2 regions of the Clostridium sp. HMP27 genome follow, and region 1 is predicted to be linked to the other one. Evidence: riboswitches for the same ligand, from Rfam matches in the RefSeq annotation. Region 1 holds a riboswitch; the other holds the start of a gene.
The links. A riboswitch is a leader RNA that binds a small molecule or an ion and turns the genes downstream of it on or off. The one in region 1 is predicted to bind cobalamin.
Positions count from the first base shown of each region.

Region 2: linked by a shared signal. The riboswitch ahead of DP68_RS00940 (radical SAM protein) and the one ahead of DP68_RS03405 (CGGC domain-containing protein) in region 1 are both predicted to bind cobalamin.

Region 1 covers NZ_JMFY01000006.1:18,826-28,293, reverse strand. Annotated here, with positions in the region: gene DP68_RS03445 (hypothetical protein) at 1-384, shown strand, start outside; gene DP68_RS03440 (hypothetical protein) at 643-1,221, shown strand; gene DP68_RS03435 (prenyltransferase) at 1,295-2,203, opposite strand; gene DP68_RS03430 (ABC transporter substrate-binding protein) at 2,389-3,312, shown strand; gene DP68_RS03425 (ABC transporter ATP-binding protein) at 3,312-4,034, shown strand; gene DP68_RS03420 (ABC transporter permease) at 4,027-4,779, shown strand; gene hydE ([FeFe] hydrogenase H-cluster radical SAM maturase HydE) at 4,842-5,888, opposite strand; gene DP68_RS03410 (transposase) at 5,932-6,801, opposite strand; gene DP68_RS03405 (CGGC domain-containing protein) at 7,184-7,510, opposite strand; cobalamin riboswitch at 7,642-7,827, opposite strand; gene DP68_RS03400 (glycerophosphodiester phosphodiesterase family protein) at 7,908-8,888, opposite strand; gene DP68_RS03395 (amino acid ABC transporter ATP-binding protein) at 8,966-9,468, opposite strand, start outside.
Region 2 covers NZ_JMFY01000001.1:195,295-204,762, reverse strand. Annotated here, with positions in the region: gene DP68_RS00950 (TIGR04540 family protein) at 67-294, opposite strand; gene DP68_RS00945 (diaminopimelate dehydrogenase) at 494-1,471, opposite strand; gene DP68_RS00940 (radical SAM protein) at 1,647-2,522, opposite strand; cobalamin riboswitch at 2,630-2,802, opposite strand; gene DP68_RS00935 (RNA ligase RtcB family protein) at 2,922-4,019, opposite strand; gene DP68_RS00930 (YukJ family protein) at 4,102-4,743, opposite strand; RNA gene ssrA (transfer-messenger RNA) at 4,906-5,259, opposite strand; gene smpB (SsrA-binding protein SmpB) at 5,434-5,904, opposite strand; gene rnr (ribonuclease R) at 6,103-8,349, opposite strand; gene DP68_RS00915 (sodium-translocating pyrophosphatase) at 8,570-9,468, opposite strand, start outside.

The DNA.
Region 1 (9,468 bases):
ACAAATGGTACCTGGATTATTGCTATAGTAAAAGATATAAGTACTGATAAAGATTTAGTGCTTGAAGGTGAATATAAAAATGGTAAGAAAGATAAAGATGGTAAGGATATAATTCAGCGTAAAATAGCTCTTTATACTCAAGATGAAAAACGTAATGTAACTGCTAGATTTACTTTAACCGCTCCAAAGTTAACTATTAACAGCCCAAATGCTAGTATCCAGCATGGAACTTTTAAAGGGGATCTTTATGTTTCAACTAAAGACTTCCAATTAGTTGATGCCAAAGTTGATGGAAATATATATTTCACTAATGCTGAAGCTAAAGCTGGATTTAAAATGGATGACAAGAGCAGTGTAACTGGAAAGCAGGAAGTAAAGAAATAATTTATATAATACTGAACTTAATTTATCAATTAATTCAGATTACCTTTAAACCCTATGCTTGCGTAGGGTTTTCACCTTTTATGCATAGTTATTGCAGTGAATTATATGTTCTTTACTCCTTTGCCGTTAATTACCCACCATTCCCATCAATTTCCTCATACTTTTTTATGAAATAATATCGAAATATATACTATTTTAGAATAATTTATATTATAATATAATCTGTATCAAAAATTTTTATACATAGGGGGATCTTAAATGAAAATTAAGGTTTTATTATCAACACTTGCTCTATCACTTACTTTATTAGCTGGATGCGGAAGCAGACCTGCTGAACAAACAGCAACTAAGCCTGAAACTAAGACAGAAACTAAGGCTCCAGCTGAAAAGGTTGACACTGTAACAACTGCTTCAATAGTGGACAAGGCAGAAGCTTTCGAAAAAGCTATAAGCAAAGATGGTACTTGGATCATTGCAACATTAAATGATTTAACTATTGACAAGGACCTTGTACTTGAAGGCGAATTCAAAAACGGTAAAAAAGATAAAGATGGTAAGGATGCTATCCAACGTAAAATAGCTCTTTACACTCAAGATGACAAGCACGTTGTAACTGCTAGATTTACTTTAACTGCTCCAAAATTAACTATAAAGAGCCCACAGGCTAGAATCCAAAGCGGAACTTTCAAAGGTGACGTATACGTTGAAACAAAGGACTTCCAATTAGTAGATGCTAAAATTGAAGGTAACGTATACTTCGCGAGCGAAGAAGCTAAAGCTGGATTTAAAATGGATGAAAAGAGCAGCATAACTGGAAAGCAAGAAGTAAAGAAATAATACATAATTTTTAGTGCCACCCACATGGCAAATGCCAAGTTAATGTAACTTGCCACTTGCCACGAGGGTGGCACTATTTTATTAATGCAATTATAGTTATTAAATTAAAGGTTATGTGCAGAATATTTGTTACACGTATTCCGCTAGTTTTTGGTCTAGAAACCGTCTTATAAGCCTTAATAGCTATTGGCAAGGTTATATAAACTAGTAATGCTAATATGGGTAAGCCCTTTGTAATAACTAATATAGTTGTCATTAAATATGCTGCAACTATTATTGAAACATAAATTGCTTTACCAGCCTTAATACCTAGTATAACTGTAAGTGTTCTTATCCCAAGATTTTTATCTCTTTCGTAATCTCTTATCTCATTTGACATCATAAGCAGTGGAATCATCAATCCTGCTGGCAGTGCACCTATTACAGGGGTGATAGAATATTCACTTGTAAATACAACATAAGAACCTAATACCATTAAAGGCCCCATAAGTACAAGGGACAATATAGCTCCAAGTCCCCTTTTCTTATATACAAAGGGTTCTCCAGTATAGGCATAAGAACCTACAATACCAGCTATTCCAATATAAATGAGCTTTGGAGTGCTTAAATACATGAGTATTAGTCCTATGAGCCCAGTTCCCGCTAAGCATAACATGCTAAATGAAAATACTAAAAGGTCAAAGGCAGTTCTTTCGTACTTTAAAAATTTATAGGTCTTTTCTCCTGGCCTATGATATTTAAAAGACCCTTCATAAAAATCATTTATTAAGTTCGCACATCCCTGTACAAGCATGCCTCCTATAGTAACTAATACTATCTTAAGTACATCTAATTTAAGGTTTCCTGTGAATAACTTCCCTTCCCTATGAGCCATTAACATACCTAAAGTGGTTGAGGCCACAGCAAGTGTAAGAGATAATGGTCTTAACGCAATCCATAAGTCCTTTATGAGTTTTATAATATATTCCTTTGTATATTTCATGATCACATCTCCCGAAAGTTTATATAAGCTTAACAATACACACTTAATTATACATGAGCGTGTTGAAAACTCAACAACAAAGTACTACAATTAAATAGTGCCACCCACATGGCAAGTGGCACGTTAGCGTCAACTTGCCACTTGCCATGTGGGTGGCACTACAAAAACAGATGGGGGATGTAAAAATGAAAAATATTAAGAAGTTATCAGCAGTACTATTAGCTGTTATGATGGCATTTGCAGTTGGATGCAGCTCGAAGAAAACTGGTGATGATACTACAAAGGAAAATTTAAAATTAAAAGTTGGAGTTATGCCTGCAGTAGACTCAGCACCTATATTTCTTGCAGCTAAAAAGGGATATTTCAAAGAACTTGGATTAGATGTAGATGTGCAAGTTTATACAAATGCAATGAATAGACAAAGCGCTCTCCAAAGTGGTGAATTAGATGGAGCCATGACAGATGTTATTGCTTTAGTAAATAATGTTCAAAATGGTTTTGATATAAAGGTTACAACAAGCACAGATGGATCCTTCCCTTTCTTAATAAAAAAAGGATTTGAAGAAAAGAAAGATATCAAGGTTGGAATGATGGAAGTAAGCGTGTCCAACTATTTATCTGATAGAAGTTTGGCAGATAAATACAATATAGAAAAGGTTTATATAAATGAAATTCCTGCTAGACTTGAAATGATTAATAAGGGCAATTTAGATATGGCTGTTATTCCTGAGCCAATGGCTTCTCAAGGAGAATTAAATGGACTTGGCAAAAAACTAATACAAAATACTGATGAATTTTCACCAGATATAATGGTGTTTACAGGAAAAGCTATAAAGGAAAACGAGAAAGCCGTTAAGCTATTTCATGAAGGTTACAACAAGGCTATTGAGGACATAAATAAAAACGATACTGAAGCAAGAGAAATATTAATAGAAAAGTTAAAATTAAAGCCAGAGATTAAAGATAAAATCATTTTACCAAAATACAATAAGGCAAGAGTACCTAGTAAAGAATACCTTGAAACTATTATGAATTGGAACGAAAAGGTACTAAAGAAAAAAATAGATTTAAAATATGAGGACTTAGTTGAAGGGAAATTCGTAAAATAATGATTAAAGTAAAAAACATAGAAGTATGTTATGGCGAAGAGAAAGCTTTAGATAAGCTTTCTCTAAATATCGCTAAGAATACTACTTGTGCTGTAATTGGTCCATCAGGATGCGGAAAGACTACACTTTTATATACGTTAGCGGGAATTATAAAACCAGCTTCAGGTAATATATTTATTGGCGGCCAGGAGCTCACTGGTATAAGAAAAGATACAGGGTTAATTCTTCAAGATTATGGGCTTCTTCCCTGGAAAACTGTTTGGGATAACATTGCATTTCCTTTAAAATCTAGAGACTTTAACAAATCTGAAATTACTGATAAAGTTTCCTCTATTTTAAAAAGCTTAAGTATGGATGAATATGCAAAAAAACTTCCTGGCGAGCTTAGCGGTGGACAAAAGCAACGAGTTGCAATTGGAAGAACCTTAGCCCTAGAACCCGATTTGCTTCTTATGGATGAGGCCTCCTCTGCCCTAGATGCTATAACAAAGGAGCATATTCAAAATCTTATATTAAATATATATAAGGAAAGTCATCTCACTTTAGTAATGGTAACCCACAATATTGAAGAAGCTGTTTTCCTTGGACAAAGGATTATAGTTATGGGTGATGGAAAGATCAATCATATAATAGATAATCCATACTTTGGGGATGAAAATTTAAGAAACAACTTGGAGTTTTATAAAATATGTCTTGAGGTAAGGAAGTGGTTAAATGGCTAGACTTAAAGCGTTCATATACAACAAAACTTTATATGGAATCTTTATAGTAGTGCTATTTTGGTACATACTTCATTTAACTGTAAGTTCTTCGGCAATACCTTCTCCCTATAAAACAATTTTGAACTTTATTGAGATTTTTCCAGGAACATTAAGCCTTCATCTACTAGTAAGCCTAGCTAGAATAACTACAGCAATTTTAATTTCATTAGTATTTGGAAGCTTAATTGGACTTTGGATTGGCATGAGTGAGAAAGCCGATGAACTTATAACGCCCATAGTATACATACTATATCCGCTGCCTAAAATAGCTTTTCTGCCAATACTGATGATTTTATTTGGTCTTGGTAACACCCCTAAGGTTGTACTTATAATTATAATAATTATTTTTCAAATCATTGTAGCTGCGAGGGATGGAGTTCGAGAAATACCAAAGGAACTCTTTTATTCCGTAACCTCCCTTGGATTAAACAAAATTCAAACTTATAGGCATTTAATAATTCCAGCGGTGCTTCCTAAAATAATAACTGCCTTAAGAATTAGTGTTGGTGTGAGCATATCCGTGCTATTCTTTGGTGAAAATTTTGCAACAACCTATGGCATTGGTTACTTTATAATGAATAGCTGGCTAATGGTAAACTATGTTGAGATGTTTAGCGGAATATTAGCCCTTAGCATAATGGGATTTTTAATATTTAAGATTATTGATATACTGGAAAATAAGCTCTGCAGATGGATTAAAATATAGTGCCACCCACATGGCAAGTGGCAAGTTAAAGTAACTTGCCACTTACCATGTGGGTGGCACTTTTATTTCCTTAAAGATTTAAGGCTATGTCCTTTAGATGTTGAAACCGTTCTTCCTATAGACCTTATCTTTCCTGAAATACAATTAAAGCAATGACCTGGTGTATCATTTATGCATATCTTACCTGGATAAAGAGCATATAGTTTTCTATAGTCCCCCTCAGTTATATTAGGCATAACAACGTTGGCACCACTTTGAAGCGCTATTATTCTTCCATTTTTATTTAGAGTCTCCATAGCTGTTGTAGCAGGTATGTTTATATCCGGTAACAGGAGCCTTGTTAATGCCATAACCTTTAAGCTCATTGTAAACTCCCTGCCCTTGGCATCCTTTAAAGGAGTATCTTCATTAGGGATAAATGGTCCAAGTCCTATCATGTCTGCATCTATTTCTTTAAAAAACAATATATCATCTGCCAAAGATTCTATAGTTTGGTTAGGCAGCCCTACTAAGTTACCTGTTCCTATTTGATATCCTAATGATTTTAAATCTCTAATACATCTTTTTCTATTTTCATGACTCATAGCTGGGTCTAACTCTTCATATAGCTTTTCATCTGTAGTTTCTATTCTAATTAAATATCTATCTGCTCCAGCTTCCTTGTAAGCCTTATATTCTTCAAAAGTTTTTTCTCCTAAACTTAAGGTAACCGCTATGTCCATTTTCTTTAAATTAGATATTATAGATGCAAGCATGTCTACTGTGTAGTAATCATCTTCTCCAGATTGCATAACAATACTTTTGTATCCATAACCTACTGCTTTTTTTGCTAATTCTATTATTTCATCAGGCATCAATCTATATCTTTCAACATTTTTATTAGCTGCCCTTAATCCACAATATAAGCAATTACGTTTACATGTATTTGAAAACTCAATTATTCCTCTTAAATGCACATCGTCTCCTACATACTTCTTTCTAACTCTATCAGCTGCACTAAAAAGTTCCTCATTTATGCTATTATCTTTAAGTAATATAACCAGTTCTTCTTTGTTTAAATTATGAGTTTCCTCAGCTTTTTTAATTAATTGTAAGCTTTTATCATCCATTGCACGATCCTCCTAAGGTGCCACCCACATGGCAAGTGGCAAGTTACACTATTTTATTTCTTGAAATTAACTTACTTATGGTGGAAGGTGCCGCATTAAAATATTCTGCTATTTCCCTTAAGGAATAACATTCACTTAATGCACATCTTATAATTATTATTTTTACTGCGGTAAGGCATTGTTTCCTGGTCCCATTCCTAATCTCCATAAGTACAGATTTATTTATATTTAGTTTTGAAATTACTTCATCTAATGACTTACGATTTAGTCTTACAAAATTACTAAAATCGTTGCCCTCATTTGAAAATGGCGTTTCTTTAAGATTAAGTGCTGCCTTTGTAATTTCATAATCTTTATCTTCATCAATTTCATCTCCAGGTGAATTAACAAGTTTTAAATACTGCTTAGAAGCCCCTTCCCTACTATTCCCTAAGATATTTAATATAAAATTAGCATTGATACCTGAATTTATGTTGTTTTTATAAAAATAATGACTGCTCCAAGGATAATCCTCTAAACTATCACATATATCAGCCTTTATTGGATTTCTATGTATATACCTTAAAAGCCATACTAAATAAGCATTGTTATCAACTAACTTACTCTTATATCTACTATCAAATGCGTGACCAGTCCTATTTAATATACCTTTTATATATTTTCCTAGTAAATTGTCCAAATAAAACATTATTTCATTTATTGGAGATTTATTAGTTTTCATAAGTAAATGATAATGGTTATCCATAATTACATAAGCTAAAATCTCATAGTCAAACTTGATATTATATTTTTTCAAGCATCTTAAGATAAATGATTTTACATTATCATCTTGAAATATGTATTCTTTGTTGTTTCCTCGCTGATAAATATGATATATTGCTCCTTCATAGATAATTCTATTCTTTCTTGACATATGCTTTCACTCCTGTAAATGGTTTATCTAAACTATTCACACTTTTATAAAAAATATACATAAAATCAGAAATTCTATAAAGTATCATTAATTTAATCAGCTAAAAATTGTCACTTGCCACTTGCCACGTGGGTGGCACTATTATTTTGATTTTATACTAGTTGATACCTTTATGGCAAGTGGTAAGTTGAACTATCTTAATTTAAGAGAGATTTAGCTTAATAAGTGTAATTTAGGTTGCATTAAAAATAATTTATTTCTATTAATAACCTGAAGATTTTACAGCTAAGGGAACCCCTACAAGGTTCCCTTTAATAAAATAATTGAATTTTATATAGCTTAAATCTCAACTTGCCACTTGTCACGTGGGTGGCACTAGGCACTAATGTGTACCCTCTATTACTTCTATGTTATGATTTTCAAAAATTTGTTTTATTTCATGAGCCCTATTAGCCGTGCACTTTTTAATAATACAAACCGCTAAATGAATTCTTTTAACACCTGATTCTTGAAGTTTTTTTGCAGTCTTTAATAAATTTTCATCAGAATTTTTGGAACAAGCATCACATGTAGCAAATGCCATCATTTCCAAATCCTCATCCTTTTCATAAATACTAAAAGCCTTATTTCTATTATTATAAGCCTTAAAACATCCCATGGTTGAGCATGTACCATTTGTGTTTTCACATGCTATAATAGCTATTTTCATATATTATTCTCCTCTTTTCTCATTATTGTAAAGTCATAAAACAAATAACCCTTCAACGTTTAGTTAAAGGGCTGTCTATCCAAAATGCATATAAGTCATTTTAATCTTCCTCCCCCTATTACTCGTAGAGTTTTTGGCAATATAAAACAGGCAGGTGTTCTGACTCGAGCGTCAACATTTTTTCAGCCTTCCCAGTTTCCCAGTGGCATATTGAAAAAACTATTCTCTTACAGCGGCGAGACCGTGCGGGACTTTCACCCAGCTTCTCTTTTAATCAACAGATAAAAATCTATTGAACCCATTTTATAAACTACTAATTTAGTATACTTATTGTACTATAAATCCTGCTTATATGGCAAGTGTTAACTCATTCCATATAAACTTATATAAGAAATTTTTATTTGTAAAATAATGGACCTATTTTATCAACACGATTTGTCCAAATACCTCCAGTATAGTTATGCGGTAGATTTTTCAAGTCTTCGGCAGTATCAAATCCTTCAGAAAATTCCCCGCTGCCGCCTACAACAATTACACGAGTATTTACACTATCCATTCGATTTAGAAATCGGCCTCCCCATCCCCATAGAATAGGAGCGTATTTTAATGGTATATGCAATTCAGTATTTCTACAGGCCTTTGGAACATACCCTGTCCACCCTATAGCAATATAAGAAATCAGTGATTTTTTCAGCGTTGCCTTTGACATAACTCGAAGATTAGGTAACTCTTTCTGTAGTAAAGCAATAGGTTTGTCTCCTCCATATACAGCCAATTTATTTAAACTTTCTTTGGGTAGCTTAGAAAGATATTGAACAAGCTGCTGCCCATCTTCTGTTTTATCAGTTTTAATATGAATCAAAAAAGAACCTTCTGGGAATTTAGTAAGAACATCATCTAATGAAGGCATAAGTCCTGTTCCTTTACCTCGAAAAGGAAATGTCTTCCCTCCATCCGCAGTGTAGTTATACCCAACGTCAAGTAATCTCAAATCGTCCATTGTATAATCTTTTATAAGGCCTTTGCCATCAGTTCTATATTCTAGTGTCCAATCATGAAAAACAGCAAATTTCCCATCCTTGGTTGGCTGAACATCAAGTTCAACTATATCAGCTCCATATTTAAAAGCTGATTCCATAGAAGAAATTGTATTTTCTAAAAAAGGATGTTCAGGCTTATGAATGCGCTGAGCTGTATTGGTTTCATTGGTTATTCCCTCCATACTAAAGGTTTGTGCAAGCCCACGATGTGCAAGTATAGTTGGTTTTCCTGTTCGCTGTTTTGTAAACAGAGAGCTGTTATTCACGTAGACAAATGCAAATAATATTATAAAAAATATTGCGGATCTTTTCTTTATTATCTTTTTAAATTTGTCCATTTTCCCCCCATAGTTCATAAATTAAGTGCCATCTACTTGCTAACTTGCCACTTGCCACGTGGGTGGCACTAATCAACCTAATCATCTATAATACTCAAAAACTTCTTCAAGCGCTCATTGCCTGTATTTTCAAAAACCTGCTCTGGTGTACCAACTTCAACAATTGACCCATTTTCCATGAATACAACCTTATGAGCTGCATCTCTTGCAAAACTCATTTTATGAGTTACTACTACCATAGTCATTCCTTCTTTAGAAAGATCTTTCATTACCTTTAGGACCTCAGCTGCCAGCTCTGGATCTAATGCAGAAGTAGGCTCATCAAATAACAAAACTTCAGGTTCCATTGCCATGGCACGGGCAATAGCTACTCTTTGCTGCTGGCCACCTGAAAGTTCACAGGGATACTGATCTTTTTTCTCTAAAAGTCCAACCTTTTGTAAAAGCTTAAGACCTTTTTCACGAGCCTCTTCCTTTGAACGCTTCAATACTGTTACCTGTCCCTCCATTATATTTTCTATAACGGTCATATGAGGAAAAAGATAAAAGCCTTGAAATACCATCCCAGTTTGTTTTCTTA
Region 2 (9,468 bases), on a different contig from region 1:
GAAGCTAGTTAAGTCTTACAAAAAACATTTAATAAAAAGCCTGGCTACTCAAACCAGGCTTTTATTTTACTTATTTATTATTTTATTAATTATATCTATCCTTGAATTTCCTAAAACGCTAGATATCTTTACAGACATTACATCATCCTTATAAATTCTATCTTTATTAGCGTTAATAAGCTTTATTAACTTTTCTTCAAATGGATCATGCTCAATTAATCCTTCTAAGTATGAATCTACCAAATCCTTTATACATGTTGCTAATTCCCTTGGGTTTTTATAAGTTAGTCTCATAGTTAAACTCCTTTAATTTTATATGTTTTTTTAAATATTATAACATTATTTTAATATTTGAATACTGAAAATTTACTCATATAAGCCCAAAAACTTATTTTAAAAAATTATTTAATTAAATCCTACAAATTCACAAAGAACACCAATACTAGTATTGGTGTTCTTTTAACTTATATATTGTACTTATCTTCAATCTATCCTATAACAATTCTTTTCTTAATTGTTCCCCTGATTTTGGTGATAAATATGAAAATGGAATATCTAATACTGTACGCGCTCCTGATTGACCTTCTTTGGACATTCTATAAGCTGCTCTTGCATAAGCTACTAGCACACTAGAAGTAAACTGTGGATTACTTCCAAGATCTAAACTAAGTTCCATTCTCTGCTTAGTATTCTCTCCGGTTACACCTGTACGAATAACAAATCCACCGTGAGGTATCCCGCTATGATTCTCCTTTAAATCTTCTTCAGTTATAAAATTCACTGTAGTATTATAATCTGAGAAATAATTTGGCATGTTTTTAATTTCATTTTTTATTTGCTCCAAATCGGCACCTTCCTCAGGCACTACATAACAAACTCTTTCATGTTTTTCTCTTGTTGAAAATTCAGGATTTTCTCCTGTACGAACTCTTTCAATAGCAGATTCAACAGGTATAGTATATTGAATACCATCCTTAACACCAGCTACTCTTCTTATTGCATCTGAATGACCTTGACTTACTCCCTTGCCCCAGAAAGTATAGTCTTTTCCAACTGGAAGTATTGATTGACCTAAAAGTCGGCTTAGTGAAAATACTCCTGGATCCCAGCCAACGGATATAAGTCCAATAGTACCAGCTCTTTTTGTTACTTCATCTAGCCTATTAAAATATTCTGGTATTCTAGCATGAGTATCAAAGCTATCTACGGTATTAAATGTTGCTGCAATCTCTGGAGCCTGCTCTGGTAAATCTGTTGCAGATCCTCCACAAAGAATCATAACATCAATTTTGTCCTTATAATTTTCCATTTCTGAAATATGTACCATTTTTGAATTTGACTGCAATTTGTCAGGATTTCTTCTTGTGAAAATAGCCTCTAATTCAAAATCTGAGTTTTGTTTTAAAGATAATTCTACACCTTTTCCAAGGTTTCCATAACCTACAATACCTATTCTAATCTTATTATTCATATTATACCTGGCGTGCAAAGCCAGTCGCCCCTCCTTTATGTGTCTACTTAAAATTTAATAAAGCTTTAACACTTTATCTTGTGGTAATTTTATCACAATTATTTTTGTTTTACTATATCTTTAATTTAAAATTTTCTTATGATAACTTTTTAATAAATTCTGTTTAAACGTTAAACTATACTACTTCCTCATCTTCTATCATCTTTTCTTGTCTAAGCTGTCCACATCCTCCCTTAATGTCCTTCCCAAAATTGTGGAATATCTCGCAATCTATTTTGTTTTTTAGTTTATTATAAAAGTTTGTTACATCACTTTCTTGTGGCGCAATCAGTCCTTCTATATTATTATCATTATACGCTGAAATTATAAGTTTTAATGGCTTATCTGCTAGCAGCCCCTCTAATCTTTTTACATCCTCGTCAGTATCATTTATACCTTTAAATATCATATATCTTATTCTGGTCTTTATGTTGAATGTTTCTGCATATTCAACTGCTGCTTCAATTATAGAATTTATGTCATATTTTAAGGTAACTGGCATTATATTTTTACGTGTATCATTTGACGATGCATGTAATGATAAGTTAAGTCTAATCTTAACATCACTATCTTTAAAATCATTTATCAATCTTCGGATTCTCGGTGCTAAACCTACTGTTGCAATTTCAAAACTGCTTATTTTATATTTGTTATATATGCTAATTATGGCATCTCTAACATTTTCATAATTCATAAAAGGTTCACCCATTCCTGCAAAAACAACCGCATCTATTGGCAGTAACTTCGCTTCTTTGCAGTAATCAACACAAACACCTACCTGTTCAGTTATTTCAAGCGAGGTAAGATTTCTTACCAAGCCTTGTTTTCCTGTTGCGCAGAAAAAACACCCCTGGGTACAACCCACTTGAGAAGAGACACATACTGTACTATGATAAGTAAGTTTTAATTCCTTATCATACATATATAAAGTTTCAATAGTATTACCGTCTTTCATTCTTAATAAATATTTTATAGAATTGTCACAACTTACAAGCTTTTTAATAACCTTCATATCCATCACCTCATTAAATTTTTTAAACAAAAAGAAAAAAATTCTTGAATACAAATATTTGTATTCAAGAATTTTGCCATCATTCTTAATATAGCCTCTTAAATCTAAGATGCAATAATGAAAAAGGCAGGTCTCCTGGCTTACGGACTAACGATACTTTTTCCTTCCCGGTGTAATCCAGTGGATTATAAAAGTTCTACCGTTTACAGTGGTGGGACCGCTGAGGCTTATACCTCATTCCCTATTCTCCCTTTCGGGCACCTTTTTACATGTTTTATATTGTTATTTCATATCATACATTAATTACATAAAACATTATAGCTTATAGTTCTTAACTTTGCAACTTGCAATATAAATTGATAAAATTAAATATACTATTTATCAAGCAGTCAGGCCTTGTTAAGCTTTATAAGTTATGAGAGGCTTTAGACTTGCAACAACTTTTATCATGTCTTCATTTAACATATCTTCTATAACTTTCTCAATACTTTTATATGCCTCTGGAGCTTCCTCGTATATAATACTTCTATCGCTATATATTAAATTGCTTCCTAAAAGTTTTTCTCTCACAGACTTATTAGGATATACATGTTCAAGCCTTTCTTTGCAGGAAAGTCTATTCCAACGCCTTCCGGCTCCATGCGCAACTGAAAAAGCATATTCCAAAGAGTTAGCTTGTGGCTTAACAATATACGAATTAGAGCCTCTAGTACCTGCAATTACAACACACCCTACATCTGCAGGCGCTGCACCTTTTCTATGAACATAAAGTTTTTCTCCATTAAGTTCCTTAATAGCTATTGAATTATGGGTACTATCTAAAAGCTTATGCCCATCCTTTGCACCAATTGTACTTAAAAGCCTATATGCAATTAATTCTCTATTAAGCGCCCCAAACTCTACTGCACTATTATGCTCCTTAAAGTATTCAATATAACCTTCACTATTTTCTCTAAGTCCCTCTTGACAAGAATACTCCCCAATATATTTCCTTAATATATACTCCCCATAACCTCTTGATCCACTATGAACTAAAAGATATATGTATCCTTTATTTATATCTAACTCATCTAATAAGTCTTGATCATACACTTTATCAATTTGCTGAAACTCTGCAAAATGATTTCCAGATCCAATAGTTCCAAGAGCCTCCTTCATAGGCAAATGAATCTCTTCAGTTAAATGGGATATATCTATACTTTCAAGTCCATTTAATCTCTCAAGTTTTCCTCTAACTTTATCAAATTTAAACTTGCCCTTGTTTATATTTGTTGAAAACAAAGCCATACCGCATCCAATATCATTACCAATTAAATGAGGATAAATTACTTCCTTCGTGACAAAACTAGCTCCCACTGGAGTCTTACCAATATGAAGATCAGGTAGTCCAACAGCTTTTACTACTCCATCAAGCTCTGCTACTTTCTTAAGTTGATCAATAGCGTTACTTTCCATCCACGACTTTTCACTTTTTATTACTTTAACTATATTATCCATAAATACTCCTTTAATTATAATGTATTTATTTTATGTTTTATTTTCTCATCTTAGGCTATTTTTAATTCTTATTTATGCCATATTACGCATTATTAATCTCTTCACTTCCATTATGATAAGCTTGAAAAGCTAAAAAAATGGCATTCCACTTATCTTCTGAAACAAAATTTATTAATAAGCCTCCATCCTGCCAACTATTATCAGGATCCTCTTGAAATTGATTTATTTCTTGATTCATATGAATAGAATGTATACCATCACTTGGAGTGAAATGAAAGTATTTATCTTTACTACCCTCAGGTCCCCACCGCCTTCCAAAAACATACAAAATAGTTTCTGGATTTTCAAGAACTTTATGTGTAATGTTACGAATCTTTTCATTTAAATCATTATCAGGACCAGGAAGCACATCCGGCAACGGCTGCATATTTTTTATATGGAGTAAATTCCCACGAATATAGTCAAGACCGTAGTCTTTCTTTATATTTGGACCAATTGGATAAAATCCAAAAGGTATTTCTGATAGTTTGGCCGTAAGTTCATTCTCAAAGTCATCATCAATATAATAAAGCAAATCATAAGGATACGTTTCAGATTTTATATTTATGGCAATTCTAAAGTGTATTCCATCAGCAATGACATGTATATGAAAATGAGGACTATCTCCCTTTATTGCAGTAGTTTCTAGAATTGTACATTTCAACAAACCATAACTTATATCCATAATTTTCATCTCCTTACTTGCATATCATATACTTATTGTTTATAAAAATATCAAAAGCTATGTAAGTAAAGTGATAAATTTGTTTTTTGATAATATACTCTCTAATAATTTTTCAAAAAATATAAAAAGCCTGGTGGGTAACCAGGCTGAAATTATCGGGTTTGGTGGAGGCGAGCGGTGTCGAACCGCTGTCCGAAAGTAGTAACTCCTGAGCATCTCCGAGTGCAGATAGTGTTTTAAAATTCCCTAGGTTTAACGCCCACTAACAGGCTTTAAACTTCAGTAGCTTCATAAATTCCGTTCTCTACTCAAAGCTTTGTAGAGCTCGGTTCCCTACTAAATGACGCCCTAATCCCAAGCCGTAGGCCTCCCGGGTAGGACGAGCTGCGCTAATTAGGCAGCTAACGCTAAATTATCGTTTGCGTTTATATTTTTCCTAGTTTTTTAACGCGGGTCCAGGACCCTCGACTCGCTTCTCAGGGGCAACTTACCCCCGTCGAAACCATGTACGCCCCCATAATTTAATTAATATATTATTTTTCAAAGAACTTGCTGACAACTCGTTTTAGTTATCAGTGACAATTTAGCTTTGAGTTATCTTACAGTTATTATAATACAACAATTTTTATTATTTATCAATAGTAATTATTAGATAAATTGATTAATTAAAGAAAATCTTAATTTCTTTATCTAATATTTTGATCTTTCTTTTAGTTCACGCTCAATATCCCTCTTTGCTGCCTTCTCAAGCATAGAATCTCTCTTATCATAGTTTTTCTTACCCTTAGCTACAGCTAAGCTAACCTTAACTCTACCATTCTTTAAATATAATGATAGTGGAACTAATGTATAACCCTCTTGAGCAGTAAATTGTTCAAGCTTAAGAATTTCCTTTTTATGAAGTAAAAGCTTTCTATTTCTCAAAGGATCTTTATTAAATATATTTCCCTGTTCATAAGGACTTATATGCATATTACAGACAAATATTTCACCATTCCTTATTTCAGCATAGCAATCCTTTAAGTTAGCTTTTCCCCCTCTTATGGACTTAACTTCTGTTCCTACAAGTTCTATTCCAGCTTCATAAACTTCTTCTATAAAATAATCATGTCTTGCTTTTCTATTTTCAGCTAATGTCTTATTTACTGTCTTCTTTGCCACTAGGTATCACCTACTTTATTTATGGTACTTCTTAAAACAATATTATATTACAAATTTTACTAAAAGTCAAGCTTCACACCGTTTTTAATGCTGAACTAGATGTATGGGATCTGCATCTACGAAAGCTTGCTACAATGCAAATTCCATACACTTGAACATTAAAAATTTCATTACTATCTACTGAATTTCAGCAATTTCCTATTCGTTTTCTTCAAAGTACTCTGCTACTGGAAGCACTGCTTCTTGAACTTCGTCTTTCTGTAATTCTTCATGCTGACTATCACTATTGTTTACTATATCATTGCCATCTAAATCTTCATCGTATTCTGATTCTTGATCTAGTAATTCAAAGAAAATTTCATGTGCATCTATATCAACTTTATCAACTTTAATTCTTACTGCGTCCCCTAACTTATACTTCTTCTTAGTTCTTTCCCCTATAAGGCATAAATGCTTTTCATCATATATATAATAATCATCATTTAGCGTGCTTATATGAACAAGTCCTTCTATGGTATTAGGTAATTCTATGAACATACCAAATGCTGTAACAGAAGAAATTATTCCTTCATAAATCTCTCCTATTCTTTCACTCATATATTCTGCTTTCTTTAAATCATCTACTTCTCTTTCAGCTTCATCTGCAAGTCTTTCCATTTCGGAAGATTGTATTGACGCTACGGATACCTCATCAGTGAGCTTATTTATCCTCTTATCATTAATCTTACCATTTATATATTCTTTAATTATTCTGTGTATTATGAGGTCAGGATATCTCCTTATAGGTGATGTGAAATGGCAGTAGTATCTTGCTGCTAATCCAAAATGACCAACAGATTCTGGTGCATATCTTGCTTTCTTCAAAGAACGAAGAAGCAATGTATTTATTACAGTCTCTTCTCTTGTACCTTTAGCTTTTTCTACGATTCCCTGAAGAGACTTAGGATGAATCTCCTGTGTCATCTTTACTACATAACCTAAATTATGAGCAAACTCATTAAAGTGTGTTAATTTTTCTATATCTGGATCTTCATGAATTCTATATACAAATGGAACGTTTGCCCAAAACATATACTCTGCAATGGTCTCATTACATACAAGCATAAATTCTTCTATAACTCTATTTGCTATAGCTCTTTCATAAGGTTCAATTTTTATAGGCTTGCCATTTTGATCTAAAGTTATTTTACACTCCTCAAAATCAAAATCTATAGCCCCTCTATCAATTCTCTTTTTATAAAGTATTTTGCAAAGCTCTTCCATAGTCTTAAATTCTTCTAACAAATAATCATATCTTTGCATAAGTTCTTCATCTTTATCTCTAAGTATCTTAGTAACATCTGTATAAGTCATTCTCTCACTGGTTTTTATTACACTTTCAAAAACCTCATGATCCACTACTTTACCGCTTCCATCTATTTCCATCATGCAGGTCAATGTAAGCCTATCAACTTTAGGATTTAAGCTACACATTCCATTCGAAAGCTTTTTAGGAAGCATAGGTATAACTCTATCTATTAAATATACAGAAGTTCCTCTCTTTAGGGCTTCCTTATCCAATGGATTCTTCTCTTTTACATAATGAGATACATCTGCAATATGAACTCCAAGCTTGTAGTTTCCATTAGATAACTTTTCAATAGATATAGCATCATCTAAATCTTTAGCATCTTCTCCGTCTATAGTTACAATTTTTAAATTTCTTAAATCAATACGTTTTTCATATTCTTCTTCTGGAATTTCTTCAGGAATTTTATCGACATAGCTTTGCACTTTAGGAGGAAACTCTTCTGGAAGTCTATATTTTTTTATTATAGTTAAAATATCTATTCCACGGTCTCCCTTTTTACCCAATATTTCTACAACTTTACCTTCAGGGCTTCTTCTAGTATCTGGCCACTTTAGTATTTCTACTATAACTATGTCTCCAGTCTTCGCTCCTTTAGCTTTTTCCTTTGGCACATAAATGTCTTGATACATTCTTTTTTCATCCGGTACCACAAATCCAAAGTTTTTGCTTTCTTCAAATATACCTATAACATTTTTATTTGCTCTTTCTATTATTCTTATTATTTCCCCTTCGCACTTTTTACCTCCATCTTCTTCCCTTAATACTTTTACCATTACCCTATCACCGTGCATAGCCCCATTCATGTTAGATGAAGGTATAAATACATCCGGTCTATCTACTTCAGGTATTAAAAATCCAAATCCCTTTTGATGTCCTTGAAGCTTTCCAACTATTAACCCCATTCTTTCTGGAACTCCATAATGTTCTGTTCTTGTTCTAACTATAAGTCCATCCTTTTCCATGTAATCTAATGTCTTTAAAAAGTCCTCATAGTCACTTTTCTTTATATCAAAAATTCTGGAGAGCTCTCTAGCATCCATAGGCTTGTATGCCTGTTCTTTCATAAATTCAACTATAGTTTCTTGTAAGTTCATCTATTTACCTCCTTTTATATATGCCTACGAAAAATACACCTATATGTATATTCTTACTAGTAAACATTAAAGTTATTCTATATTTAATAAAGTATTCTTGAAATTCTAAATGCCATTGGATTTACATTCATGCTATAGCAATTTTATCCACATGTCAACTGAATATCTTAAATAATATTTATATAAAAAGGGACCTAGCTTAAGCTAAATCCCTAACCTTCTATTTAAATAATTCAAGCAATATACCACCGTACTTTAAAATTACTGGTGCAAATACAAGTGAAACTATTGTCATAAGTTTTATCAATATATTCATAGACGGTCCTGAAGTATCCTTAAATGGATCTCCAACAGTATCACCTACTACTGCTGCCTTATGAGCAAAACTTCCCTTTCCACCATGTTCTCCACTTTCAATATACTTTTTAGCATTATCCCATGCTCCGCCAGAGTTTGCCATAAGTATTGCAACTAGCACTCCTGTAGCTACTGCTCCTGCTATAAATCCACCTAAAGCTTCTTTCCCAAGAAGTAATCCCATAGCTAAAGGAATTATTATGGCAAGCACTCCTGGAAGAATCATTTCTCTTATAGCTGCTGCTGTAGATATATCTACGCACTTTTTATAATCTGGCTTTGCCTTTTCTTCCATAATTCCAGGTATGGTTTTAAATTGTCTTCTTACTTCTTCTATCATTTCATTCGCTGCTTTACCTACAGATTCCATAGTAAGCGCTCCGAATAAGAACGGAAGCATTGCTCCTATAAGCATTCCAACTAGAGTAATCGGATTTAACAAATCTATGCTTGTTATTTGTACTGCTTGCGCATAGGATGCAAATAATGCTAATGCAGTTAAGGCTGCTGACCCTATGGCAAATCCCTTACCTATTGCTGCTGTTGTATTTCCTACTGAGTCAAGTTTATCTGTTATTTGCCTAACTTCATGAGGAAGATGAGACATTTCTGCAATACCACCTGCATTATCTGCTATTGGTCCGTAAGCATCTACTGCTACAGTAATACCGGTTATAGAGAGCATTCCTACCGCTGACAAAGCTATACCATATAACCCCATCCTCACATTAGTTGCTCCATCCATTATAAAAAATGATGCAA